Regions from separate parts of the Bacillus sp. Medicinal_06 genome, predicted to be linked through region 2. Evidence: riboswitches for the same ligand, from Rfam matches in the RefSeq annotation. Region 2 holds a riboswitch; the other holds the start of a gene.
What was found. A riboswitch is a leader RNA that binds a small molecule or an ion and turns the genes downstream of it on or off. The one in region 2 is predicted to bind cyclic di-AMP.

Region 1 (9,978 bases), on a different contig from region 2:
CATTTAAACACAGCTATTTTTCATCGTAAAGAAGTATTTTAATTCCCTTTATTTTCAAAAGTTCATGTCCTTATTCCACAATAAAATCAAAGAGGCTCATCTACTTTAAATCCCCATAAATAACAATAGAAAGCCCTGCTTATTAATTCGAAATAAAATTATTTTAATATAATTATTTCTCCGATATGCAATTATGCATAGTATATACATTATTCCGCAAATATAAAAAGATAGCTTTACCCAAGTAAAGCTATCAAAAAAATCTATTATTCTTTATTTTTTCAAGTGATAAGGTACCGTCGTAATAACTACATTTCTCTTATAAAGCAAGAATGCACGAATTAATAAGCTCGACTGGTTATGAAGAATATTATGCCAGCCTTTCTTAGGAATAAATTGCGGTATTACTACAGTAACCCGGTAATTTGATTCACTTGCTTTATATTGAACTGTATCAATAAATTTGGTCAGTGGCTGAATAATACTTCTGTAATGAGAGTGAAGTGTCACCAGTCTAACTTCAGGCTGCCATTTCTTCCACTTCTCTTCAAAATTCTTTTCATCTTCTCTTTCAAATGCAACATATACGGCGATAATTTGATCTGGTGAAAGAGACTTTGCATAATTCAATGAATTTTCTACTACATGAGTCATACCGGCTACAGGAACGATGATTACGTTCCCTTCGATTGGCACAATTGATTCACAAGTTTTAAGGCTTAACTGATCTCCTACTGCTTCATAGTGTTTTTTAATTCGATGGAAAATAAAAATGATAACAGGTAAGAAAACAAGCACAGTCCAAACTTGTGCAAACTTAGTTAAAAAGAACATACTCATAACGATAAAACTAATAACGGCACCTGTTAAATTAATTGTTAATTTCAAAATCCACCCTTGTGGCTTTTCACGAATCCATTTTACTACCATTCCAGTCTGAGATAACGTAAATGGAATAAATACCCCTACTGCATATAGCGGGATAAGATGTTCTGTTTGACCTTGAAACGCAATAATTAAAATAATAGAAGCAATTCCAAGTATGATAATACCGTTTGAATAGCCTAATCGATCGCCTCTAATCGTAAACATTCTTGGAATAAACTTATCTTTCGCAAGATTAACTGCTAATAAAGGAAATGCTGAATAGCCGGTGTTAGCAGCAAGAATTAATATTAAAGCTGTTGTACCTTGTATAAAAAAGTACATAAAATTCCGTCCAAATGTTTGCTCAGCAATTTGTGAAACTACGGTTACTTCTTTGCTAGGAGTAATTCCGTAATAATAAGCTAGATAAACAATTCCAGAAAATAAAACAGCCAGTAAAGCCCCCATCGCCAGCAATGTTTTTGCTGCATTGTTAGGGGCTGGATCTTTAAAGTTTGGAATTGCATTAGAAATTGCTTCAACACCTGTTAAAGCCGAACTACCTGATGCAAATGCTCTTAACAACAAAAACAAACTGATACCAGCAACTGGTGTTCCAATTGGCGTATGCAAATTTGGTGAAACGTGACCAGTTACAATATTATATATTCCTACTCCTATTAATATAAATAATGCTAAAACGAATAAATAAACTGGATATGCTAAAACAGAAGCGGACTCTGTTACTCCTCTTAAATTTAATATTGTAATAAATAATACAAATATAATCGCAATAATTACATTGTGTTCATGTAAACTAGGAAAGGCAGATGTAATCGCATCTGTACCTGCCGATACACTTACTGCAACTGTTAAAATATAATCTACTAATAAGGATCCTCCAGCTATTAACCCTGGATTCACACCTAAATTTTCTTTTGATACTACATACGCTCCCCCGCCGTGAGGATACGCAAAAATAATTTGTCTATAAGATAAAATTAAAGCTGTTAACAGAATTAATACTCCTATTGCAATCGGAATGGAATACCAAAATGCTAACGCACCCACTGTCGCTAAGGCAATTAATATTTGCTCTGGACCATATGCCACTGATGATAAAGCATCAGAAGAAAGAATAGCTAACGCTTTCTTTTTGTTAAGCTTTTGCTCTCCTAATTCGGTTGATTTTAACGGTCTTCCAATTAAAAATCTTTTTATAGATGAAACCACTGCTGTCCACTCTCCAATAATTTTGTACGAACAATTCTTTGCTAGTTAAAGCTAATAAACTATCTTTTCAGAAAACAAAAAAATGTCTACAAGCCATAACAAATAGACTTGTAGACATCAATTTTTTTGTCGCACAAGCTCCACCTTCCTTCTCAATATAACGCTTACGAGGTTAGCTGTCGGATTCGGGCCTATGAGTAGCCCTACCTTTTTCAAGGATTCACCCCTTGGATTATGCAATAATCCATAAAAACGGGTCCCCCGTACCATGCGGTTTCAGCGATTTAGAAATTTGAAACTGTGGATTATAATACTCCTTTATTTTAAAAAAGTAAACAAAAATTTTCACCCGCCGAATACAAAAAGGATAGAAAAGTAATGATACTTTTTCTATCCTTCAATCATTTCGGTGCTATAAAAACTATACCGGTTCTTTATTTAAAGTCATTTCTTCATATACTTTTAAATTTTGATAGACCGCTTTCAATAATGGTGCATCTACACGAAGTTGTTTTGCTAATTTTAATAAATATCCTTGCAAATGTTCTCCTTCAATTAACGAACCTTTTTCCATATCTCGCTGCATAGATGACTTCATATCATAAGAAATTTTATCAATTGTCTTCATATGTTCCTCAACAATATTTTCTTGAATCGGAGCACCAAATACTTTCATAATCTGTGCTGATTCTTCAAATACACTTCGAAGAAAATCGCGGCCACCATCACTTTCGCGAATCGGTCCTATCGGTGCATGCATTAACGTCGTCACACCTGACATTACTGTAATAAATAAATATTTATGCCACATATCTCGCAAAATATTTTCACTTAGAACAAAACTCGCTTTCGTTCCAGTTAATACTGTAGCAATTTGTTGTATCCTTGCTGAATCATGGTGTTTCATTTCTCCAAACACAAGTCTATCAGCAACACTGGTTTGTACGACTTCTCCTTCATCGTTTAAAGTTGTCTCTATAAAACATAAACCACCACTAACCTTTTCCTCACCAAACTCCTGTTGTAAAAGTGATAAATGAGCAATACCGTTTAGTAGCGGAATTATAACTGTATGATCACCTACAAACGGCTTCAAATCTAGTATTGCTTCTTTTAAGTGATATGCCTTTGTTGAGAATAAAATTACATCAAATGGAGAAACGACATCTTCTTTCGTTACTAATTTGGGTTGAAATGAAAAATCTCCATTCGTACTCCGAATAACGAGACCTTTTTCTTCTAATTGTTGTTTTCGCCTACTACGAACGAGAAAAGTGACATCTTCCCCCTTTTCTACTAAACGTCCACCAAAATATCCTCCGACGCCTCCAGCTCCTAATACTAAAATACGCATATAAAACTCCTCTTTTCCAAACATGAAAATTTTACATCCTTGTAGCATAACTATATTATACATCTGATCCATCAAACAAACAGAAAATTCAACTTTTTAACAAAAGTTAAGGGCTATATACTATATAATATTATTCATTATGTTATTAACGAATAGATTAGTCACATTTCAATTTATGTATTATACACTTAGTAAAAACTTGTATAGTTAGAAAGGATGAGAAGAAATGCAATATCCAATGTTCTTATCTAAGAGATTAACCATACGCCCATTTGAATTAAATGATGCTCCTAAAGTTCAAGAATTAGCAGGAGATAAAGAGGTGGCGAAAACTACTACAATTATTCCTCACCCTTATCCAGATGGCTGGGCAGAAGAGTGGATCCCCTCTACCCATACAGCTATGGATAAGGGGGACAGCTTTCACTAAAAACCCTGCCTCTTCTAAAGTCATGCAAAATTGGGATTGACACAAGAATGAACATTTAAACAAAGTTGTTTGTACTGGGAAGTATATGAAGATACTGTTGTTTACGGTTTAACAAGATCTGATTATAACAAGAGTAAGTAGCTGCTCTTCTTTTTAGCAAATATCAATAATACGAAAATGGAGATTTTTGATTCATTACTTGTTCAATATGAAATCTAACTACTAATAAAGTGAAACTTTAATTAACGAGACTAAGAAAATATCTTCATAAAAAATAAAAATCCAAAAAAAACCATAACATCCTTATAACAATTAAGTTTTAGCTTCTTAATGAATAATTATAAAAGGAGTAAGTCAAAAAATTTTATGACCTACTCTTTTATTTAAACACTTTTCTTGTGTTGATTCACCAGAAGTAATCTGTATTTCCTCATCCCTTAAAAAGGAGTTGAAATACCCTTTCCTCCCCTTATTTTCAAAGTACTTATTCTATCCATACCTATAAAAAATGATATACTAAATTCAAAATCTTTAGAGGAGCTGGCTATTATGGGGATGATTGGACAGTATATATTAGTTACAGATGAAGAATTAAGTAAAATCAAAACCAATGAGTTAGATATTTATTTTAAAGAAGCTGAGTTAGATATCGATAAGTCATGGTAATTACTCCATTTTATTTTATGTGGTGAAATTGGCGGAGGCGAACCACCACTTGGACATGTCGTACCACTTAATGATTCCATCATAGATAACGATTCTCTCGGTACGTTTTATCTTACAGCTAGTGAAGTCGAAGAGGCTTATTCTGCAATACAAGATTTAAACAAATCTGATTTCAACAACATGTTCAACTTTCAAGAATTAATGGATGAACAACTTTATCCACTTGTTGAAGATGATGGCCCAGATGAAATATTAGAATATACCTATAGTTACTTTTTAGAAATTCAAGAACTATATGAACAAGCTGCTGCAAACAAGCAATGTGTAATCTTTTTCATTATCTAAATAGAAATAAAAAACGGATCCTCTCTTTTACGAGAAGATCCATTTTTTATTAAAGTGAACGATTATCCTAATTTCACTTGATTTTCTTCTTCAATTTTTGCTAATGCGATAGCCACTTGCTCTTCTGTTAACTCATGTTCTTTCACATAACGGTTACGCGGGTGGACACGACATTCGTGTGAGCAAGCACGTAAATATTTCGCCTCATTTTCTTCAGAACATAGAATCTGTTTGTTACATTCTGGGTTTGCGCAATTTACATAACGCTCACATGGTTCTTTTGTAAAGTGGTCTTTTCCAACAATAACATGTTCTTTTTGGTTCACTGGTACACCAATACGCTCATCAAATACGTAACATTGACCATCCCAAAGTTCACCTTGTACTTCTGGATCTTTTCCGTATGTTACGATTCCGCCATGAAGCTGACTTACATCTTCAAACCCTTCACGAACTAACCAGCCTGAAAACTTCTCACAACGAATACCGCCTGTACAATACGTTAAAATCTTTTTACCTTCGAGAATTTCTTTATTTTCTCTAATCCAATCTGGTAATTCGCGGAAAGAGTGAATATCAGGTTTAACTGCACCTCTAAAATGACCTAAATCGAACTCATAGTCGTTTCTTGCATCAATGATAACTGTATTTTCTTCTTGCATTGCTTCATAAAACTCTTTTGGTTCTAAATACTTACCTGTTGTTTCTTTCGGATTGATATCATCTTCTAGGCGAAGTGTAACAAGCTCTGACCGAGGACGCACATGCATTTTTTTGAACGCATGCTCATCCGCTTCATCTACTTTAAATACAATCCCTTCAAAACGTGGATCGTTCTTCATTGCTTCCATATATTTCTCTGTTTGTTCAATAGTACCTGAAGCAGTTCCGTTAATTCCCTCTGTTGCCACAAGAATTCTTCCTTTTAACTCAAGTGAATTACAAAATTCTAAATGCTGAGCTGCAAATTCTTCCGGATTCTCAATTGTTGTGTACATGTAGTACAATAACACTCTGTATGGTTTTGGATTTAACATTTTATTTTTACCACCTATCTAAATTCGATATTTTAAAATCATGTATAAGTTAACGATCATATCGGAACATATAAGAATAAGAAAAGATATGTTAACTATTGTTCAAATAACTTTCTCCTATTTACAATGTTTTCCCAGAAGTTAACGCAAATGAAAAACGAGATTACATAACAATCCACTACGGTTGTGATGTAATCCCAATATATTATATAACATACAAATTCGTTTCCAGCAATTAATATGCTGTGAATCCTATTTTACAATTAAAAAACACCCTTTTCCATTCCATATTATAGGTCAACTCTCTTTATTCTCCTACAATTCCAAAAGTTATAACTGTATTTAGGCTTCCTCGTTTATTTTTGTTACATAGTTATTTCGAATGCACCTTTTATTGCGTTAAGTCATATAATTTGCATTAAGGAAACACTTATGTTCAAATAAAAACATCAACTAAAAATATTTAAATGTATTGAAATAACTAATACGAATACATACAATGATTGCATTAAGCTAAGAAACTAAAGGGGAAAACTACTATGAATAAAGCTATAACAAAAGATGAACAAGCTCCTTCACAAAGTACAACAGTTCAATCTGCTCAACTCGCTTTAAGTGGTGAAACAAAAGGAATAAAGAGATTATTACCTTTTCTAGGACCAGCATTCATCGCATCTGTTGCTTATATTGACCCTGGGAACTTTGCTACAAATATTGCAGCTGGATCACAATACGGTTACTTACTACTTTGGGTCATTCTCGCTTCCAATTTAATGGCCGTTTTAATTCAATCACTATCAGCAAAACTCGGGATTGCAACTGGAAAAAACCTTCCTGAAGTCGCTCGTGAGCACTTTCCAAAACCCGTTTCAATTGGCTTATGGATACAAGGTGAACTCGTGATTATGGCTACTGATTTAGCCGAATTTATCGGTGCGGCTTTAGGGTTATATTTATTGTTTGGCATTCCAATGTTACCCGCTGCTTTAATTACCGCAGTTGGATCATTTATTATACTCGAGTTTCAGCGCAGAGGCTTTCGTCCATTAGAAGCTGTTATTACAGGAATGGTCTTTATCGTTGTTGTAGCGTTTGGTGTACAAGTATTTTACGCAAAACCAGAGCTAAGCCCCCTTCTTTCAGGGCTATTTATTCCTAAATTTCAAGGTGTAGATAGTATTTTACTTGCAGCTGGGATTTTAGGTGCAACAGTCATGCCACATGCAATTTATTTGCATTCTGCTTTAACGCAGCGCCGCGTAGTCGGTACAACAGATGAACAACGAAAAAAGATTTTCCGCTTCGAATTCATTGATATTATTATCGCAATGGTGATTGCTGGAGCAATTAACGCAAGTATGCTCATCGTAGCAGCCGCTCTATTCTTCAAAAACGGCTTACATGTTGAAGATTTAGACGTTGCTTTTAATGAGTTTAGCAACTTAGTTGGCCCTGTATCAGCTAGCCTTTTTGGAATTGGATTATTAACTGCTGGTTTATCTAGTTCTTCCGTCGGTACAATGTCTGGTGATATTATTATGCAAGGATTTATCCGTATGCATATTCCTTTATATGTAAGACGATTTATTACTATGATCCCACCTCTTGTTATTATCGCTTTAGGGGTAAATCCAACTTACGCTCTCGTTATGAGTCAAGTCGTATTATCATTTGGGATTGCATTTGCATTAGTACCGCTTATTCTGTTTACAAGTAACAAAAACATTATGGGCGCGCTAGTGAATCATCGTATTACAAATACAATTGCTTGGCTAATTGCTGCGTTAGTTATCGCTTTAAATATTTTCTTACTGTATCAAACATTTACAGGACAATAACAAAAAGGATGTGATACACATTTGTATCACATCCTTTTTGTTTCATTTAGGTGAAATGACATCCCCTATCGATACCTCTTTACCATCCTTCAAACGGACTCCTCCATTTGGCATAGCTGTTCCCTCTATATCTCGAAAATACAATGGTAATCCTTCTGAAAGAAACAAACTCGTCTTAGATGGATCTTGTCGTTGATGGTGTATATGTAGGTGCGGTTCACTGGAATTCCCTGAATTCCCCACTTTTGCAATCACTGTTCCTTCGTTTATATATTGCCCTTCTTTCACTTGTACTGATCCTTTCTGCAAATGAGCAAGGATTAAGTATGTTCCAGTTTCCTCTAAGCGTAAATATATGTGATTACCTGTCATCGAATCAAAATCATCAGTTCCTGGTTTCAAATCCGGTTCATCATTATGAACCGATATAACTGTTCCCGAAGCCGGAGCTACTACCTCCGCACCATATATACCGTAATCTTCTAACTTCGAGCTTTTTATACCAGCTGGCGGAATGAGAAGGTCGTATGCCCAGCGTTGATTAGGTGCCCAAGCGTGATAATTCGTATCCAGCTCATCCCCTCCCCATCCTACTAATACAGCTTGATTCAATGGCAAACGAACCATGACTTTTGGCTTTATTGAATAAACATCGGCCGGGTAAGCAATTTGTCCTATTCCAACAAATCATCCTGCTGGCCAAGCCCCAACTATAGATAAAACCAAAATAAAAATAATTATTTTATCTATACAACTTCTAGAAAACACATCCCAACTAATTGTAGTTATTATGATGATTAAAATAACGATGGAAAAGAAACTAAAAGCTTGTATTCCCCACCAAGCAAAGATAGCTACACTACTGTGGATTTGAAATAAAGTCACGAAGTTTATAAAAAAGATGCGATGTTTTAAATAAAGTCGCGACGTTTTGCCCCATTGGATCTGTTTATCTAAAGGGGTGTTTTTATAGTGAAAAGAAGGTCTGAACTGAAAGGCGGATTAAGGAACTGTTGAGTAGCAATAAAGTTACTCCACATCATTTTTTTATAGATTTTAAAATTCTAAATATCCATTATGAATCTGAAGATTCCCACATATTATAAGAATGATGAGAATTAGAGGAGGGGATTTTATGAAAAAGAAATTATTAATCTTTGGAATACCAACTGTTGCTGTATTAATTATTATTTTTTTAGTAATAGGCAAATCACCTTCCCCATCGGATCTTTCAGCTGAATTTGAAGAAAAGGTTAGAAGTGGGGATGCCGAAGGGTTGATGGATTTGGTTACGGTCGATGAAGGGCTACAATGGGATAAAAATAGCGCTAAAAGTATTATTAATTACTTGAATGAAGAAGAACGCGATTTCAAAGATCAAATAATGTTATTAAATGCACAGGCAAGTTACTATGAAACTGAAGGAATATCGAATAATAAAATTTCCCAATTATATCCTGGTAATAGTATTTCAAGTATCGGTCCATTTTACATAACCAAAGAAGACAGCCTATTTGGCGATAAATACATTCTTAAAGCACGAGGATATAAGCTAAAAGTGAATGGAGAAAAGGGAGCAAAAGTTATCCTAAATGACAAAAATATTGACATGGATAAGGAATCAATCATGTTAGGTACATTTGGACCGGGTGTATACGTTATTAAAGGGCAAAAAAATTTTGATTATGTAACTGTTAAGGATCAAGAAAAGGTCACACTTTTTGATATAGACGATTTTGAGGAAACAGCGAGTTTGAACTTTTCCGGTGAAACAGTACCGGTTAGCATCGATATTCCAACCACTTTATTGGTAAATGGTAAGAAAACAAAAGAAATTGAAGATGATGTTCAATTTGGCCCTGTAAAAGATGGCATTACGTTACAAGGAGTAACGGAATTTCCGTGGGGTAAAGGGAAAAGTGAACTACAGAAAGTTGAAATCAAATCGAAAAAGCAATATAATTTAGCACCCAATCCAATAGTAGATGAGACCATAAAAAAACAGATTACAACAGTGATAAATGATTTTTACAAGAATTCAATCGCAGCCAAAGTAAACAAAGACCCTAATCAGTTAACAAATGTATCAGATCATTTGAAATTGGAGTACACAAAAACCATTGAACGTTATGATGGTAATATACGTTATTTTAAAGGCGACGCCTTAGGCACTAGAATCGATTTTTCACAAGTAACATGTCGAATTGA
Region 2 (19,711 bases):
TTAATTGCGGCTCTTCTTCCATGTATGTGGAGTTATTGGGAAATTGGAAAGCGTTTAAATGATATTCCAGGAGCGAGGGATCATGAGTTCTTCGGAGAGTGGATTCAAGGATATAGCTCAGAAGAGTATGGAAGTCTTTGCATTTGGCTAATGGATTTATTAAATGAACTAGCTGAAGGGAAATCTGAACAAGAGCTAGCTAGATTAGAAGAGATTTTCTTATATTCTAGCCGATTTGAGTATTTATTCTGGGATATGGCGTATCGTAAGGAGATGTGGGGTTTTGAGGAGCAAGAGCATACTACAATTTCATAATGTTTCCTTTCATTATGATGAAAAGCCAATCATAAACGGTCTAGATGCTTCCGTGCAAGAAAAAGAGTTTGTTAGCATTATTGGGCCGAGTGGCTGTGGCAAAAGTACATTGTTTCGTTTAATTACAGGATTAGAAGAACCTACGGCTGGAAATATTCAACTGACAGAAACAACGAGTCATCCTGTAGGGTATATGCCACAAAAAGATATGCTTCTGCCGTGGAGAACGATTATTGAAAATGCAGCATTGCCGTTAGAGTGCCAGGGGATAAAGAAAAAAGAAGCACATGTAAAAGCAAAAGAGCTGTTAGAACAATTTGGTTTACAAGGATACGAGAACAAATATCCGAAAGATTTATCAGGTGGTATGCGGCAACGAGTATCCTTTATTCGAACCTTATTAACAGGCGGGGACGTTTTGTTGTTAGATGAACCTTTTAGCGCATTAGATGCTTTAACGAAAGCAACGTTGCAAGAATGGTTGTTTGAACAATGGAAACAGTGGCAAAAAACAATTTTATTTATCACACATGATGTGGAGGAAGCGCTTTTTCTTTCCAATCGAATTTTAGTTGTGACCGAGCAGCCTATTACCACTTTGACGGAGCGTATTGTACCACTTGGAATAGATCGCTCAAGAAAAGATTTGCATAAACCTGAGATATTAGCTTTAAAAGATGAATTACTTAGTATGCTGCAAAGGCAGGTGCTCGTATGAAGCGTGTGACAGAGTTATTACCTGCACTGATTTTAAGTAGCATACTGCTCATAGCTTGGGAGGTGGGAGCTAGAATTGTTGACGAGATGTACATATTGCCATCTCCTACTGCAATTCTAGCGAAAATGTGGGCGTTGCAAGATATATTGCTTACAGTTCATTTGCCGGCAACGTTATACGTGGTTTTGATAGGAGTTGTTATTTCCATTGTACTTGGTGTGGGGCTCGCGATGTTAATGAATGCTAGCACATGGATAGAAAGAGCATTTTATCCGTTACTAGTTGCATCACAAACGATTCCAATTACAGCGCTAGCACCATTGTTTGTTTTATGGTTTGGATATTCAATTTGGAGCAAAGTAGTTGTGACCGTTTTGATTACATTTTTCCCAATTGCCGTAAATACGTATGATGGGTTACGCAGTACGAAAAAGGAATGGGAGGAGCTTTTAGTTACATATGGTGCAACGAAAAAAGATATTTTTCTAAAGTTAAAATTGCCATCTGCACTTCCGTACTTTTTCTCTGCTTTAAAAATAGCTGTTCCGCTTAGTGTAATTGGAGCAGCGATTGGCGAGTGGCTTGGTGCACAAGCGGGTTTAGGATACTTTAGTAAACGAATGATGACGCAGTTAGATGGGGCAGGCGTATTTGCACCGATTGTACTGTTATCATTACTAGCTATTTTCTTTGTATTACTCGTTTCGATATTAGAAAAGAAATTCATTAGTTGGAGGAAACATTCATGAAATTATTCAAGCGCATCTTTGTGTTTACATTATTAGTTGTAATGATTGCAGGATGTTCTAGCAATTCAGTATTAGAGAAGCAAAAGAAAGAGAAAGAAATTACAGTGATGCTCGATTGGTATCCAAACGCGGTTCATAGTTTTATCTATGCAGCGATTGAAAAGGGCTACTTTAAAGAAGAAGGAGTAAAGGTGAATATTAAATTCCCATCTAATCCAACCGATCCATTAACGTTAGCGGCAGCAGGAAAAGTAACAGTTGGTCTATACTATCAGCCAGATGTTGTCATCGCAAGAGCAAATGAACAAATTCCAGTGAAATCAATTGGAGCTGTGGTCCGTTCACCACTAAATCATGTTGTATCGTTAAAATCAGCAGGTATTAAATCACCAAAAGACTTAGAAGGTAAAACAGTTGGTTATTCTGGAACACCTTTAAGTGAGGCATATTTAAAAACGATGGTAAAAGAAGCTGGTGGAAATCCTAGTGCTGTGAAAGTAGTAGATGTTGGATTTGATTTGGTGCCGGCGTTAATTACGAAAAAGGTAGATGCTGTCACAGGTGCTTACATTAACCATGAAGTTCCTGTTATGCGCCATCAAGGCCATGAGCCAGCATACTTTAATCCAGCTGAGTATGGTGTACCAAATTATCATGAACTTGTTTTTGTCACAGGTGATAAAACATTGAAGAAAGATAAAGAATCATTACAAGCATTTTTACGTGGTGCGAAAAAGGGCTACGACTTCATGAAGAAAAACCCAGATGAAGCACTAAATATTTTATTAGATCATCAAGAAAAAGAAAACTTCCCGCTTGTTCCGGAAGTTGAAAAAGAAAGTATGAAAATTTTATTAGAGAAAATGGAAACGAAAGATGAGCCATTTTTATCAGACACAAAAGAGTCATGGGAAAAACAAAATAAATGGTTGAAAGAAAAAGGAATGACAAAAGAAAGCATTCCTGCCAATGAATTATTTGAAAATATTTTAAAGTAGGCGAGTGAATATGAAAGGCGAGCTCCATGTTATCTCAAATGGTCAGATGACATTCGAAGAGTTAACGAATGTAGCGATGCAAATTGAGAGTGAGATTGATTATTTGCATATTCGTGAGCGAGAAAAAAGTACGAAAGAGTTGTATGAAGGTGTGGAAGGTCTCCTAAAGAGGGGCTTTCCAGCATCTAAGCTTGTGATAAATGACCGAATCGATATTGCAATTTTATTACATATCCCTCGCGTCCAATTGGGATATCGAAGTGCAGATGTTAGGTCTGTGAAAGAAAAGTTTTCGTATTTGCATGTTGGGTATTCTGTGCATTCTTTGGAAGAAGCGATAACAGCTTTCAAAAACGGTGCAGATTCTCTTGTTTATGGCCATGTATTTCCAACGGATTGTAAGAGGGGCGTTCCGGCAAGAGGATTAGAAGAAATTTCAGATATGGCAAGGCGATTAACGATACCGATTACAGCTATTGGAGGGGTAACACCTGAAAATACAGCAGAGGTTCTTCGGTCTGGTGTGAGTGGTATTGCTGTTATGTCTGGAATTGTCAGTAATCGTACTCCATACGAGAAAGCAAGATTGTATAAGGAAACAATAAGAAAGTGGGCGGAAAATCATGAGTAAGGTATATGATGTAGCCATTATTGGCGGTGGTGTAATGGGTAGTTCAGTTGCACATTTTCTAGCGGAAAGAGGATACCAAGTGGTGATTGTTGAGAAACAAAGAATTGCATCTGAAGCTTCTAAAGCAGCGGCAGGTTTGCTTGGTGTACAGGCGGAGTGGGATGCGTATGATCCACTATTTGAGCTTGCTAGGAAAAGCCGTGAAATATTTCCGCAACTTGCAGAAACGTTACGTGAAAAAACGGGTATTGATATTGGGTATGAAGAGAAAGGTATCTATCGTATTGCTCAAACTGAAGATGAGAAGGCAAGAATACTAGATATTATGGGCTGGCAACAGAAAACAGGTGAAGAATCATATTTTATGACCGGGGATGAGCTTCGTGAAAAAGAGCCATTCCTCTCTTCATCCATTATGGGGGCTGTATACTATCCGAAAGATGGTCATGTCACTGCGCCGGAACTTACGAAAGCATTTGCGCATTCTGCAGCCGTTTCTGGAGCTGATATATATGAACAAACAGAAGTATTTGATATCAAAATAGAGAACAATCGAGTAGTAGGGATTATTACGAATGAAGGTATGATTCTATGTGAAAAGGTAGTAATTGCCGGGGGCTCATGGAGCACAAAACTTCTTCATCATTTTGATAAAGAGTGGGGTACATACCCTGTGAAAGGAGAAGTTGTTGCTGTAAAGAGCCGTAAACCCCTACTAAAATCTCCTATTTTTCAAGAACGATTTTATATCGCGCCAAAACGTGGTGGACGTTATGTAATTGGAGCAACAATGAAGCCTCATACCTTTAATAAATCTGTACAACCAGAAAGTATCACTTCAATACTAGAGCGTGCTTATACAATCTTACCAGCTTTGAAAGAAGCAGAATGGGAAAGTGCTTGGGCGGGGTTACGCCCGCAATCTAATCACGAAGTTCCTTATATGGGAGCGCATGAGGAAATAAAGGGATTGTATGCTTGTACAGGCCATTACCGAAACGGAATTTTATTAAGTCCTGTTTCTGGTCAATATATGGCAGATGTAATAGAAGGAAAGCAGGGGAGTCATTTACTAGATTCATTGCTTTCTAAAACGGTTTAGAAAGGGGATGGAAGCTTGAACTTAAAAATTAATGGTAAGCAAGTAGAGGTACCTGGGAGTGTTAAGACAGTAGCAGAACTGCTTACGCATTTAGGATTAGATACAAAGATTGTTGTAGTAGAACGCAATACAGATATTTTAACAAAAGAAGACCATCAAAGCGTATCTGTTTTTGATGGAGACCAAATTGAGATTGTAACTTTCGTAGGAGGCGGTTGATTATGTTAAACATTGGACCATTTACATTCAATTCTAGACTTTTATTAGGAACAGGAAAATTTTCAGATTATGATGTACAAAGAAAAGCAATTGAAGTATCAGAAGCAGAAATTTTAACATTTGCAGTACGTCGTATGGATATATTTGATGCAGACCAACCGAATTTGTTAGAAAAAATTGATGTGAAAAAGTATACATTACTACCAAATACAGCAGGAGCGAAAAATGCTGAGGAAGCAGTTCGTATTGCGAAATTAGCAAAAGCTTCAGGGCTTTGTGACATGGTAAAAGTAGAGGTTATTGGAGATGACAGAACGTTATTACCAGATCCAGTAGAGACATTAAAAGCCTCTGAAATGCTACTAGAAGAAGGTTTTATCGTTCTTCCTTACACATCAGATGATGTTGTATTAGCTCGTAAATTACAAGAGCTTGGTGTTCACGCGATTATGCCTGGTGCATCACCAATTGGTTCAGGTCTTGGCATTGTGAACCCATTAAACTTAAGCTTTATTATTGAGCAAGCAAAAGTACCAGTTATTGTTGATGCTGGTGTTGGTAGCCCAGCGGATGCTGCGTTTGCAATGGAATTGGGAGCAGATGGCGTGTTATTAAATACAGCTGTATCAGGCGCGAAAGACCCTATTAAAATGGCATCCGCAATGAAACTAGGTATTCATGCAGGGCGCTTAGGATTTGAAGCAGGGCGTATTGCACGTAAGCGCTGCGCGACGGCAAGTAGTCCTTTAGAAGGAATGAGTGTAGTTGAATAATCGATATTCTCGCCAAGAGCTATTTTCTCCAATTAGAGAAAAAGGGCAACAAAAGATAGGAGAAAAGCATGTACTAATTATCGGGGCGGGAGCACTTGGTAGTGCGAATGCAGAGATGCTTGTGAGAGCTGGTGTTGGCCGTGTAACAATTGTCGATCGCGATTATATTGATTGGAGTAATTTACAACGTCAGCAGCTATATTGTGAGGAGGATGTAGAAAATAATCTTCCCAAGGCTATAGCAGCCCAAAGGCGCTTGCAAGCAATTAATAGTCATGTAACGATAAAGGCTCTTGTCCAGGATGTAACAGCTGAAGAATTAGAAGAGCTCGTTAAAAATGTTGATATCATGATTGATGCGACTGATAATTTTGAAACACGTTTTATCGTTAATGATATATCACAAAAGTATTCTATTCCGTGGATTTACGGGGCGTGTGTAGGAAGCTACGGTCTTTCTTATACGATTTTACCAGGAAAGACTCCGTGTCTATCTTGTTTATTACAATCCATCCCGCTTGGCGGAGCGACATGTGATACAGCAGGGATCATTTCACCTGCTGTATCTCTCGTTGTTTCTCACCAAGTAACGGAAACTCTTAAACTTTTAGTAGGAGATGATGAGGCACTTAGGGAAGAGCTTGTATCGTTTGATGTATGGAAAAATGAATATTCATGTATGAATGTACAAAAACTTCGAAAACATAATTGTCCTTCATGTGGTGAGGAAGCTGTGTATCCGTATTTAAATAAGGATAATACGTCAAAAACTGCAGTTTTATGCGGGAGAAATACAGTTCAAATTAGACCTCCCCATAAAGAACAATTAGATTTTGAACGGTATAAAGAACTGCTGCGCGATCGTGTAACTGATTTAATGGTGAATCCATATTTATTATCATTTTCGGTTGAAGATAAGAGACTAGTTGCGTTTCAAGATGGCCGGGTTCTTGTACATGGAACGAAAGATATAGTAGAAGCAAAAACAATTTACCATCGTTATTTTGGATAGGAAAAGGGTGAGTGAGATGAAAGTGAATAAAGCTTTAACAATTGCTGGATCTGATAGCGGCGGTGGTGCTGGGATTCAAGCAGATTTAAAAACATTTCAAGAGCTAGGTGTATATGGAATGACGGTTATTACTGCTATTACAGCCCAAAATACACTTGGTGTGCAAGGTGTATATCCAGTTGCAATAGAAGGGATTCAGGAGCAATTAAATTCTATTGGTACAGATTTAACACCAGATGCTGTGAAGCTTGGTATGCTATTTAGTAGCGAAATTATTAAGGTTGTTGCAGAAAACATTAAAAAATTTGGCTGGAATAATATTGTACTAGACCCTGTTATGATTGCAAAAGGTGGAGCATCTCTATTACAACAAGAAGCTGTGCAAGCATTAAAGGAATATTTACTACCAATTGCCACAGTTATAACTCCCAATGTACCGGAAGCAGAAGTATTAACAGGAATGGAGATTCATAATATAGAAGATAGCAAAGAAGCTGTAAAAGTATTGCACAAATTAGGTGCTCAGTATGTTCTTATGAAAGGTGGACATGCTGAATACCAAGGTAACGAAGTAATTGATTTACTTTTTGATGGTCAGCAGTTTGTTGAATTTAGAAGCGAAAGAATTGATTCAAAACAAACGCATGGTAGTGGTTGTACATTTGCATCTGCTGTAACGGCGGGACTTGCAAAAGGGTATCCGATTGAAGAAGCGGTTCAAGAAGCGAAACAGTTTATTAGCATAGCAATTGAACAGCAATTAAATATTGGAAGTGGTCATGGACCAACGAATCATTTTGCATATAAACGACAAGAAACACGTGTATAAATATTCGTATTCGGAAACAGGAGCTAGCAGGCTCCTGTTTTTGTCGTTATTTGTCGCGCGGTCGATATCCTTTGTCGAATCGCCGATATATTGAAAAAATCGCTGATATATGTTGAGAAACGGTCGATATATTTGGATTTGCGCCGATAAAATTTCATTTGCCAATTTTTCTCTACAGCGCTCTTGCTAAAAATTCTATCTCTCCCGTTTAACGGTCATATAACTGGCTTTTTTGTTGTTTACTTTTTCCATATTTAGGAGTATTATATCAGCCAGAATCTTTTTTTGTAACGCTGAGTCCAATTCATTTGGAGCGGAGGAACCAAATTGTGCATGGTCACTAGGGGTGAATCTTTCATGATGAAAGTAGGGCTACTCTCAAAGTCCGAATCCGACAGCTAACTTCGTAAGCGTCTTGGGAGAGGATGGTGCATGGATGGATATATCGCTTCATCGGTCTGATTAGTATAGGAGAATATCAATCTATATTCGAATTCTTTTATGCTAAGGAGGAAGATGTACATGGATGAGGAAAAAGAATTAACACTCGTTTGTGTAGGGGAAGAAAGTAAAGTAAATAGTTTAAGAAAGTTAATATCTTTTCAAAGTGATTTAATTATTTTTACAGCAAATGAACAAATAGCAGATGAAGTGCGAGCATATGGCTTTGAATCAACGTATTACTGCAATAAGGAACTAAATATAACAAGTATTTGTAACGGAATAAAAAAAGTAATCTTACTAGGAGATGAACTTCCAACGGTTAGTTTCTTTACGGAGCGCATTCGCTTTTCTTTTCAAGCGCCTATTACAGTTGTTACAAGGAATAAACGATATCCCGTAAGGCTCTATGAAACAATTGGAGCTAAATTTGTAGTGTTTACAAATTGTGATAACATTTCTTTTTTATTTTTTGAATAGGGCGGAGGAAGTGAAGATGAAGGTGTTATTACGTGAGGATATAGCAAATCGTTGGGCGGTATCATTGGAGCGAGTTCAAGAATTAGCCATGCAAGATCCTATTTTTCCAGATCCATATATAGTCTTGCCATCGAAAGATAATTTGTATTTAGAAGCGGATATTATTGAATATGAGAAACTGCATGTGGAGCTGTCACAAATTTATATTCGAGGGAGAAATTTACGTTCATTTTTACAAAGAGAATAAGTTTTGAATAGAAAAGAGAGCGAGTTTTAAGTGTTACAAACTATACACTTAAAATCATTCGCTCTTTTTTCTTTCATATTTAAAAGATGATTAATGAAAAAGAAAGGAAAGACAAGGAAACAGATGAGAAAATATTAAAAACCCTTAATGTAAACGCTTAAACGGCGGGATATTTTCTTATTTTAGGTAATTTTCCTCTTTACAAGTGAAATAGAGAGGAGTATATTTACATTCATAAATTGTTCATAAAAATTTCCAAAAACAACCTGATATCGCTGAGTCCAATTATTTGGAGCGGGGGAACCAATTTTGTGCATTGTCACTTGGGGTGAATCTTTCATTACGAAAGTAGGGCTACTCTTTAGGCCCGAATCCGACAGCTAACCTCGTAAGCGTTTGGAGAGGAGGTTTACTTTTGTGTTGTTCATTTTTGAACACTGAGTAGAGCCTCAGTGTTCTTTTTTTGATAGGTAAATGGTAAATTTTAACATTTTGAAATGAGGGATTGGAATGCTAGATGTAGTGATAATCGGAATCTTTGTTGTATTAGTAGCATCGATGATAGGGCTTACGAGCTGGTCAGATAAAGTTGTGAAAGAAGGGAAGCAATCATGATGATTGCCTTATCAGTTATTGTAGCAGCGATTACTGTGTATTTAGTTTATGCGTTATTAAATCCGGAGAAGTTTTAATTAGGGGGAAAAGGCGATGATGGTATGGGTGGCAGCTATCGTAACGATATTATTATTTGTGCTACTAGCGAAACCGATGGGGGCTTATTTAGAAAAAGCGTTTCAAGGTAGTAAAACATTAGAGAAAGTATTTGGACCAATTGAAGGAGTCATTTTTAAATGTGGTGGTATAAAGCAGTGTAATCAGACATGGGTACAATACGCATTAGCGATGTTGTTAACAAATGGACTTATGATTCTATTTGTTTATCTTGTTTTTAGATTGCAAGGTATTCTCCCATTAAATCCAAGTAAAGTGGAGGGTATGGAACCTACACTTGCATTTAATACAGCAATTAGTTTTATGACGAATACAAATTTACAACATTATAGCGGTGAAAGTGGTTTGTCGTATTTATCACAGATGATTGGAATTACGTTTATGATGTTTACTGCACCAGCGACAACATTAGCGTTAGCAATTGCATTTATTCGTGGTCTAGCAGGAAAAGAATTAGGAAATTTCTTCGTTGATTTTGTTCGATCAATTATAAGGGTGTTAATGCCAATCGCATTTGTTATGGCACTTGTATTCATAGCACAAGGAATGCCACAAACGTTCAGTGGCACTGCGGTAGCACATACACTTGAAGGTGCAAAACAGATGATTCCGCGCGGTCCGTTAGCATCTTTAGAATCTATTAAAATGCTAGGGAATAACGGTGGAGGATTCTTTGGGGTTAACTCGGCACATCCTTTTGAGAACCCAACAGCAATTACAAATGTATTACAAATGATGCTTATGATGTTGATTACAACATCAATTCCATTCACATATGGAAGAATGATAGGCAGTAAAAAACAAGGAAGAATTTTATTTGTATCCATGCTCATGATGTTTATTATTGGATTTGGTACAGTTGTAACGGCTGAATTACAAGGAAATCCAGTATTAAATCATTTAGGAATGGATAGTACAGAGGGGAATATGGAAGGGAAAGAAGTTCGATTAGGAACAGTAATGACATCTTTATTTGCGACAGTAACAACTGCTTCTGAAACAGGTGGGGTTAACGCGATGCATGATACATTTACGCCAATTGGCGGGATGTTACCACTTGTGAATATGCTGTTAAATACAGTGTTTGGCGGTGTCGGGGCAGGATTTATAAATGTTATGATGTATGCGATGATTGCGGTCTTTATTTCAGGTTTAATGGTCGGACGTACACCAGAGTTTCTTGGTAAAAAGCTAGAAGGAAAAGAAATGAAGCTAATCGCAGTAACATTATTATTCCAACCATTATTAATTTTGGGTGCATCAGCGATTGCTTTTTCTACAAGTTTAGGCACGGATGCAATTACAAATTCAGGATTCCATGGTATTACACAAGTAATCTATGAATTTACTTCATCGGCAGCAAATAATGGTTCTGGTTTTGAAGGATTAGCAGATAATACACCATTTTGGAATATTTCAACCGGACTTGTGATGTATTTAGCTCGTTTCTTTGGCTTAGTCACAATGCTTGCAGTGGCAGCTTCATTGAAAGAGAAAACATTAGTACCGGAAACAGTCGGAACATTCAGAACGGATAACGGTTTATTTGGTGGAATTTTCGTTGGCACAATTTTTATTGTTGGTGCATTAACATTCTTCCCAGTATTAGTATTAGGGCCAATTGCAGAGTTTCTAACTCTATAAGAAAGAAGCGAGGGGAATAAACATGAGACCAGCTATGGTGAAAGAGAAGCATATACAAGCCGTGCCATCTCCAAAACGAGAAGATGGTGAAATAAGAAGCGCGAAAACAATGGATCGTGATATTGTATCAACTGCTTTAAAACAATCCATTGTAAAGTTAAATCCGAAGCAAATGGTTAAAAATCCAATTATGTTTGTTGTGGAAATTGGCTTTTTCATTACATTGATTTTATCAATTGTACCGAGCTTATCAACAAATGTTCCATTATGGTTCAATATAACAGTTACACTCGTTCTATTATTTACAGTTCTCTTTGCAAATTTTGCAGAAGCGTTGGCAGAAGGACGGGGAAAGGCACAAGCTGATTCGTTAAAACAGTCGAAAAAAGATGTCTTTGCTAATATTGTAAAAGAAAATGGAGAGGTTACGAGAGTTTCAGCATCTAGTTTGAAAAAGGGTGACATCGTTCTTGTGAAACAAGGCGAGATGATCCCAGGTGATGGAGAAGTTATACGCGGTTTAGCATCGGTAGATGAATCCGCTATTACAGGGGAATCAGCCCCAGTAATGAAAGAAGCGGGCGGCGATTTTTGTTCTGTGACAGGCGGAACGATGGTTGTGAGTGATGAAATTACGATACAGATTACAAGTAATCCAGGTGAGTCGTTTTTAGATAAAATGATTTCGTTAGTCGAAGGAGCAACACGTCAAAAAACGCCAAATGAAATTGCGTTAAATACAGTACTAACTAGCTTAACATTAATCTTTTTAATTGTAGTTGTCACACTGCCGTTATTTACGAATTATTTAGGTTTTCAAATTGATACATCGATTCTCGTTGCCTTACTTGTTTGTTTAATTCCAACAACAATTGGTGGATTGTTATCTGCGATTGGGATAGCTGGGATGGATCGTGTCACAAAGTTTAATGTACTTGCAATGAGCGGGAAAGCAGTAGAAGCAGCAGGGGATATCAATACGATCATCTTAGATAAAACGGGTACCATTACATTTGGGAATCGTATGGCGCATACTTTGTTACCTGCCGGAAATGAAACAATTGAAAAATTAGCAAAATGGGCGGCGCTTAGCTCTGTATTAGATGAAACACCAGAAGGCCGTTCCGTTATTGAGTATGTAAACTCAAAAGGTCTTTCTTACAATGCGTCAGAAGCAGAAACAGGAGAATTTGTTCCATTCAAAGCAGAAACAAGAATGAGTGGTGTTGATTTAAACGATGGAGTAAAGGTAAGAAAAGGAGCTGTTGGAGCGGTCGTTGATTGGGTGCAGTCTCAAGGTGGAACGATTCCGAAAGATTTACATCAAAAGGCAGATTTGATTGCAAAAGAAGGTGGAACACCACTTGCGGTTGCAGCGGGGAATCGTATTTTCGGTTTAATCTATTTAAAGGATACTGTAAAACCGGGTATGCGTGAGCGATTTGAACAACTTCGTCAAATGGGGATTAAAACCGTAATGTGTACGGGTGATAATCCATTAACAGCGGCAACGATTGCCAAAGAAGCGGGGGTAGATGAATTTGTAGCAGAATGTAAGCCAGAAGATAAAATAGCTGTTATTAAAGCAGAGCAAGAAAAAGGAAAATTAGTTGCAATGACGGGTGATGGTACGAACGATGCACCGGCACTTGCACAGGCTGATGTTGGCCTTGCGATGAATAGTGGTACAGCGGCGGCGAAAGAAGCAGCGAATATGATTGATTTAGATTCCAATCCAACGAAAATTATTGAAGTGGTAGCAATTGGAAAACAGTTATTGATGACGCGTGGTGCATTAACGACATTTAGTATTGCAAATGATATTGCGAAGTATTTTGCGATTATACCTGCAATGTTTACAGTGGCAATTCCGCAAATGGAAGCATTAAACATTATGGGGTTACATTCGCCATTTTCAGCCATTCTTTCAGCGCTCATTTTTAACGCAATCATCATCCCAATGTTGATTCCGCTAGCAATGAAAGGAATTTCTTATAAACCGATGAGTTCGAATGCATTGCTCTCGCGTAACTTATTTATTTACGGTTTTGGCGGTGTACTTGTACCATTTATCGGTATTAAACTCATTGATTTAGTCGTTGGACTATTCATTTAATAGAGAAGGGGACATACTCATGACAGAAAAACAAAGTTTCTTAGGACCCGTCGTTCGTTTAACTGGTGTGCTTGTTGTGTTATGTGGATTGATTTATCCATCTGCGGTAACTGGGGTTGCACAAATAACGATGAAGGATAATGCAGATGGAAGTTTAATATATGATAAAGGTAAAGTAATTGGTTCTAAATTAATCGGTCAAGAATTTAAATCTCCAAAATATTTTCAAGGGCGTATATCCAGTATTGAGTATAAAGCAGAAGGTTCTGGATCTAATAACTATGCGCCTTCTAATCCGGAACTACTGCAACGTACAGAACAAAGTATTGAAAAATGGAAAAAAGATAATCCTTCTGTACCAGTAACTGAAGTGCCGATGGATCTAATTACAAATTCAGCTTCTGGACTTGATCCAGATATTAGTCCAAAATCCGCATACGCACAGGTGGATCGTGTTGCGAAAGAAACACAAATTTCAAAAGACAAATTAAAAGATATGATTGCTTCACATACAGAAGGTCGTGCACTTGGTTTATATGGGGAAGAACGTGTCAATGTATTAAAGTTAAACATCGAAGTGCAAAAACTAACAAAATAATAGATAAACTACCTCAATCCATATCGATTGAGGTAGTTCGTTTTGTAAGGATGTGATAAGAATATGTACGCTGAAAATGATGAACCCACATTTCAAAGAAGATCACCAGAGGAATATTTAGAGGAAATAAGGAGAATGAATCGAGGGAAATTGAAGCTATATGTAGGTGCTGCTCCAGGAGTAGGAAAAAGTTATAAAATGTTGTTTGATGCGCAGGAAATGAAAAAAGAGAACATTGATATTGTCATTGGTTTAATTGAAACACATGGAAGAAAAGAGACAGAAGAAGCAATTGCTGATTTAGAAAAAGTCCCTTTAAAAGAAATAAACTATAAAGGAAAAGTATTTTATGAGCTTCATGTAGAAGGGATTATAAAGAGAGCACCACAAGTAGTTGTTGTCGATGAACTAGCACATAGCAATATCCCAGGATCAAAACATAAAAAGAGATATATGGATGTAGAAGAACTATTAGAGGCGGGAATATCAGTATTATCAGCGTTTAATATCCAACATTTAGAAAGCGTTCATGATATTGTAGAACAAATTACAAACGTAAAAGTACGAGAGCGCATTCCAGATTTTATTTTACAAAAAGCAAATGAGATTCAACTTGTTGATGTAACACCGGAAGTGCTGCGGAAACGATTAATTGATGGAAAGATATATAAGGAAGAAAAAATTCAGAAAAGCTTACAAAACTTTTTTACAGTTAATAATTTAGGAGCTTTGAGAGAGTTATCGCTTAGAGAAGTTGCAGACGATATGGATGATAAAATTAGCCAATCGGTAATGGATCCAATAGGTGTAAAGGAAAAAATTCTCGTTTGTGTGCAATATAGTTCAACAGCAGAGAAATTAATACGGCGTGGTTGGCGTATGGCAGATCGATTAAATGCTGAATTATATGTATTAAATGTTGAAAGAGAAAAGATAGAATCATTATCGGTAAGCAAAAGGCAAACAATTGATGAGTGGCAATCATTGACGAATCAATTTCATGCTACGTTTTTGTTGGAAGAAGCAAAAGGAAGAAAACCAGCTGATGTCATTATTGAAGTTGCAAAACGATTACAGGTCACTCAAATTTTACTCGGTCAATCAGCAAGAACAAGATGGGAAGAAATTAGAAAAGGATCTATTGTAAATGAAATTATGAGGCAAACGAAGCATATTGATATTCATATTGTTGCTGATCAAAGAGTGTAAAGTGTTTCTTTGAAATAAAGTTTGATCATCTATTACTGCCCATTTATCCCCATTTTGCATCCATATAAATAGGCAGCTGCATAGGATAAAAGGTAAATGAAATCATGAGAGGAGCATGAATATGTACCGTAAATCATGCCATCACTATCAGTGGGAAAATCCAATGCATAGCAATTGGAATAACAACAATTGGATATATAATTGGAATCCTTATTATTGTAATAGGAACAATAACAACTGGAATCCTTATTACGGAAGCAGCAGATTAACAGATTATGGACCGAAACCATTTGTAGTGAATATTGACCAAGCTACTAAGCAAAATAATACTTACCGCACCGCTTTATGGACAGGGGAAAACTTACAGGTGACTCTGATGAGTATTCATGTTGGAGGTGATATCGGTTTAGAGGTCCACCCGACAACTGATCAATTCATACGTATTGAAGAAGGTCAGGGGCTTGTTCAAATGGGGGATAGCAAAGATAAATTAGATTTTCAAGAAATGGCCTATGATGACTATGCGATTATGATACCTGCTGGAAAATGGCATAATGTAACCAATATGGGTAATATACCACTTAAAATTTACGCTATCTATGCACCGCCAGAGCATCCGTATGGTACAGTTCATGAAACAAAAGCAATTGCCACTGAAGAAAGCCGCTATTACTAATCAACTAATAGGTGCTAATGTTCGATAAAACGTATCTTAAAACGATCAAACTTTTTATAAAAAAATTTAAATTTGCTGAAGAAGACTCCATTTTGATCAATCTTTTTTCAAAATGGAGTCTTCTTATATACTTTAAAATATAAGTTTGTGGGGTGTTTTTAATCAGACTTTATTCAAAAACTACATAAAGCGAGAATGTCTAAGTCCAGGAAAAGAGCTGTTCTCGGATACTCTCTTTTTTGCTTGTTATTTAGCCTTTTGAATTTCTGCGTTTCTTACAGGATGATGAGCTAGCTTTTTCATCGAATATAAGACCACGATTAGAAAAAGAACTGCCCCTGTAAAGAAGATCCAAAAGTAATTTTGATTAAATAATAGAAAACCACCTACAATTGGTCCCATGCCCATTCCAATATAACGAATAAAGTTATAAATTCCAATGGCAGTTGCTCTTTCTTCTACAAATTCTTCTGTTAATAAAGTGGTATGTGTCGGCATGGATAACCCCATGCTAAAACCGTATAGGGATATGACAAGGAGAACCGTGGGAATACTTAGATGGTATGTGAAAGAGAATAGAATGACGCATATGATATTGAAAAAGCTAGTAATCAGTAAAGCTTGTTTTGTAGTAAGGAATCTTTGTAAAAACTTGTAGCAATAACTTCCTAGCATAATACATAAGGACATTGGTACAAATATCATTCCAATTTCACCTGCATTTTGATGAAATAAATTTGTGAGTATGCTAGGTAAAAAAACGAGAAAACAAAAGTAAATACAAAACTGTATAAAGCCAATGATTGCGATAGAAAATCCAGTGTTATTTCTTAAAATACTCCGATAAGGCTTAGCTTTTTTAGCTGTTTTAGGCAGAGCGGGTTTTGTTTCTGGTAGCAATGTAACATTTACAATTAACAGGAATACACCAATTGTAGATAAGAATAGAAAAATAGATACGTGACCATTTATATTTCCAAGATAACCGCCTATGAGAGGACCTACAGCAGGAGCAAGGGCAAGTATCATTTGGTAAAGACTCATCGCTTTTCCGCGTTCCTTTCCTTCGAATAAGTCACCAATAATGGTAGCAGCTACAACAGGAATGGCTGCTATTCCTATTGCTTGAACGGCTCTGAAAATAAGAAATATATAAATATTTGCTGTAAAAGCACAGCCAATGGTACCGATTGTACTGATGAATAGGCTAGGAATCAAAATATATTTTCGCCCTTTTGTATCAATGAATGGTCCATAAATAAGCTGCATAATGGCAAGAACAAAAGTAAAAATAGAGACAGTTAAATTTACAAGATAAAGAGAGGTGTGAAAGGAATCTTGAATCATTGGTAAAATAGGTGTGTAAATATTTTGAGCAAAAGAACCTAATAGAGCACTCAGGCAAACAATGTATAGAATGGAGTTTAATCTTGATGAAGATAATGAATGTCTCATAATAAACCCTCCTTAATTTAGTTTCCTCGGAAACTAAATTAATTTTAACATTATTTTCTCACTTGTAAAGATAAAAAAATGATTTTACAATGGTATATAGTTAAATTGTTTCTATGGAAACTTAAACCGTATTATGGAGGGGATCCGATTTGGACCGTACATTAAGGCAAATAGAAATACTTTCGGATATTCGCACACTTGTTCATAAGAAAGAAGAGCATATGAAGGAAAATGATGAGCGGTTTCTTCGTGAGACAGGTGTAAGCGGTATGTCTCTATCAGAACTACACGTAATTCAATGCATAGGAACAAAAGGTTTAATGAATGTGACAGCGATTACGGAAGAGATGGGAATGACAAAGGGAGCCATTTCTAAAATTTGTACAAAATTGTTTCATAAACAATTTGTTGAAAAGATGAAAATGCTAGATAATCAAAAAGAAATATTTTTCCGTTTAACAGATAGTGGAAATGAAATTTATATAGCACATGAGACACTTCATCAACAAGCTGAAGAGAAGTGGCTATTACTTTTAAGTCAATATACAGAAGAGGAATTGTCATTGATTCAAAGGTTTATAAAGGATGTAGGAGCGCATTTAGAAAAGTAGAGGAATAATTTCTGCTCGCATTAAGCCTTCTGAATATGGTTTTTGGAGAGACTCGTATATAATAGAAAGAGATACTTAACAAGATGAATAATTAAAGAGTCTATATATATAAAGAGGAGAGAAAACAATGCTTGAAAATACGGGGTTAGTATTAGAAGGCGGCGGTATGCGCGGCGTATATACGGGGGGAATACTAGAATACTTTATGGAACAGGATTTATATTTCCCATATATTATTGGTGTTTCAGCAGGAGCTTGTCATGCGGCGTCATATATTTCAAGACAAAGAAATCGAAATAAAACAGTAAATATTGATTATGCAACACATCCAAGATACTTATCTTACAAAAATTTATGGAAAAAACGACAGCTATTTGATATGGACTTTATTTTTCGTGAAATTCCAGAAAAGCACGTGCCATTTGATTTTGACACATATTTTAATAGTGCAGAGCGTTTTCTAGTAGGGACGACAGACTGTGAAACAGGTAAACCAATGTATTTTGAAAAAGAAGGTACAAATGAAGATGCATTGACGTTACTACAAGCATCTAGCTCATTGCCATTTATCGCACCAGTTGTAAATTATCGTGGTAAACAATTATTGGATGGCGGCATTTCGGACCCAATTCCAGTTCGAAAAGCGCAAAAAGATGGCTATGAGAAATCAGTTGTTATTTTAACGAGAAATCATGGATATGCTAAGAAAAAATCAAAATTTGGATGGATTGCAGCGAAGGCTTATAAGAAATATCCACACCTTGTAAATACAATGCTAACTCGCTATGAAACATACAATGAGACGCTTCATTACATTGAAAAAGAAGAATTAGCTGGCAATCTATTCGTCATTCGTCCAGAAGTGCCACTTCAAGTAGACCGAATGGAAAAAGACCCACAAAAACTGCAAAATTTATATGAGCAAGGATATAAGGATGCTGCGAGACAGTTTGCGGATTTACAGGCGTTTTTACAAAGTTAATGGATGGAAAACCTCTTAAAGAGGTTTTCTTGTTTTTTAAATAGATTGAATATAAAATCTATTACTTTTCAATATGTGGTATAATATGGATATAACATTTGAAGGAATGGTACATATGGGAAATGTATATAAAGGACTTCGGCACACTGGGTATTTGGCAATGATTATTTTTGGCGGCGTATTTCTATTACGCTTTATGATTCATGATGAATTTTTATTAGATCAACTCATTGGTTTCAGCGCGGGACTGGTGATGTTTATTTCTTCGTTTTTGATTCAAAAGTATAGTAAAGAATTGCAAATGAATGAAGAGTATTAGAAAAAAGCCTTGGTTCACTCAAAATTTGTGAACCAAGGCTTTTTGTTTCCCTCGCTATTTGCGAGTAAGCTTCTTTTTTGTAAATGAAAATGCAAGTGCACCAATTAAGATACTACCTTTTATAATATCTTGTGCATAATAAGGAACATTCATCATTGTTAAACCATTTAATATAATTCCAATTAAGATAGAACCAAGAAATGTTCCAATTACATTTGGCTTTTTTGCGCCAAACATTGCATAGCCAATATAAGCAGCTGCAACGGCATCCATTAGCAATGGTGCGCCAGCTGAAACTTGCCCTGTTCCAATTCTGCTACTCAAAATAATCCCACCAATCGAGGCGAATAAACCACTAATCATATAAGCATATAAACGATAACGATCTGTAGGAATTCCAGCTAGTCTAGCAGCTTCGCGATTTCCACCTGTTATATAAAAGAAACGACCATACGTTGTTTTTTCTAGAAATAGATAGGAAATGAGAACTGCTGTAAGCATGATAATAACAGGAACTGGGATGCTAGCAAGAGCCCCTTGACCGATAAATAGAAAGGATGGAATAAAATGTCCTGAAGCAGTTCCGTTTGCTCCAGACATTCCTTCGTAAATAGAAGATCCTTTTGAAAATGTTAAGTGTACGCCATTAACAATATACATGACACTTAGTGTAGCTAGTAAGTCAGGTAATTTAATACGAATAATAAGTAGTGCATTTAACAACCCGACTAATAGGCCACAAAGAATAGGGATAAGGAGTGTCATCCATAATTCTTGGCGATATAAAACGAGACATGCAGCAGAGGCGATTGTTGCTAGGCTAGCTGTAGAGCCAACTGACAAATCAAATCCATC

Region 1: linked by a shared signal. The riboswitch ahead of AC1M36_RS10195 (APC family permease) and the one ahead of AC1M36_RS10345 (hypothetical protein) in region 2 are both predicted to bind cyclic di-AMP.

The regions. Positions count from the first base shown of each region.
Region 1 is NZ_JBWYHD010000003.1:606,500-616,477, forward strand. Features, by position in the region: gene AC1M36_RS10195 (APC family permease) at 274-2,100, opposite strand; cyclic di-AMP (ydaO/yuaA leader) riboswitch at 2,247-2,392, opposite strand; gene panE (2-dehydropantoate 2-reductase) at 2,522-3,454, opposite strand; gene AC1M36_RS10205 (GNAT family N-acetyltransferase) at 3,681-3,884, shown strand; gene AC1M36_RS10210 (DUF1877 family protein) at 4,563-4,895, shown strand; gene trhO (oxygen-dependent tRNA uridine(34) hydroxylase TrhO) at 4,958-5,932, opposite strand; gene AC1M36_RS10220 (Nramp family divalent metal transporter) at 6,472-7,770, shown strand; partial or broken gene AC1M36_RS10225 (M23 family metallopeptidase) at 7,813-8,673, opposite strand; gene AC1M36_RS10230 (TcaA 3rd/4th domain-containing protein) at 8,906-9,978, shown strand, end outside.
Region 2 is NZ_JBWYHD010000004.1:5,493-25,203, forward strand. Features, by position in the region: gene tenA (thiaminase II) at 1-315, shown strand, start outside; gene AC1M36_RS10300 (ABC transporter ATP-binding protein) at 284-1,033, shown strand; gene AC1M36_RS10305 (ABC transporter permease) at 1,030-1,782, shown strand; gene AC1M36_RS10310 (ABC transporter substrate-binding protein) at 1,779-2,780, shown strand; gene tenI (thiazole tautomerase TenI) at 2,791-3,411, shown strand; gene thiO (glycine oxidase ThiO) at 3,404-4,513, shown strand; gene thiS (sulfur carrier protein ThiS) at 4,529-4,732, shown strand; gene AC1M36_RS10330 (thiazole synthase) at 4,735-5,505, shown strand; gene AC1M36_RS10335 (thiazole biosynthesis adenylyltransferase ThiF) at 5,498-6,517, shown strand; gene thiD (bifunctional hydroxymethylpyrimidine kinase/phosphomethylpyrimidine kinase) at 6,534-7,346, shown strand; cyclic di-AMP (ydaO/yuaA leader) riboswitch at 7,628-7,775, shown strand; gene AC1M36_RS10345 (hypothetical protein) at 7,869-8,267, shown strand; gene AC1M36_RS10350 (hypothetical protein) at 8,284-8,514, shown strand; cyclic di-AMP (ydaO/yuaA leader) riboswitch at 8,778-8,923, shown strand; gene AC1M36_RS10355 (signal peptide protein) at 9,025-9,129, shown strand; gene kdpF (K(+)-transporting ATPase subunit F) at 9,126-9,206, shown strand; gene kdpA (potassium-transporting ATPase subunit KdpA) at 9,226-10,890, shown strand; gene kdpB (potassium-transporting ATPase subunit KdpB) at 10,913-13,006, shown strand; gene kdpC (K(+)-transporting ATPase subunit C) at 13,026-13,604, shown strand; gene kdpDN (KdpD-like non-kinase potassium sensor) at 13,668-14,813, shown strand; gene AC1M36_RS10385 (cupin domain-containing protein) at 14,935-15,489, shown strand; gene AC1M36_RS10390 (MFS transporter) at 15,736-16,944, opposite strand; gene AC1M36_RS10395 (MarR family transcriptional regulator) at 17,094-17,555, shown strand; gene AC1M36_RS10400 (patatin-like phospholipase family protein) at 17,683-18,537, shown strand; gene AC1M36_RS10405 (hypothetical protein) at 18,623-18,856, shown strand; gene AC1M36_RS10410 (ABC transporter permease) at 18,911-19,711, opposite strand, start outside.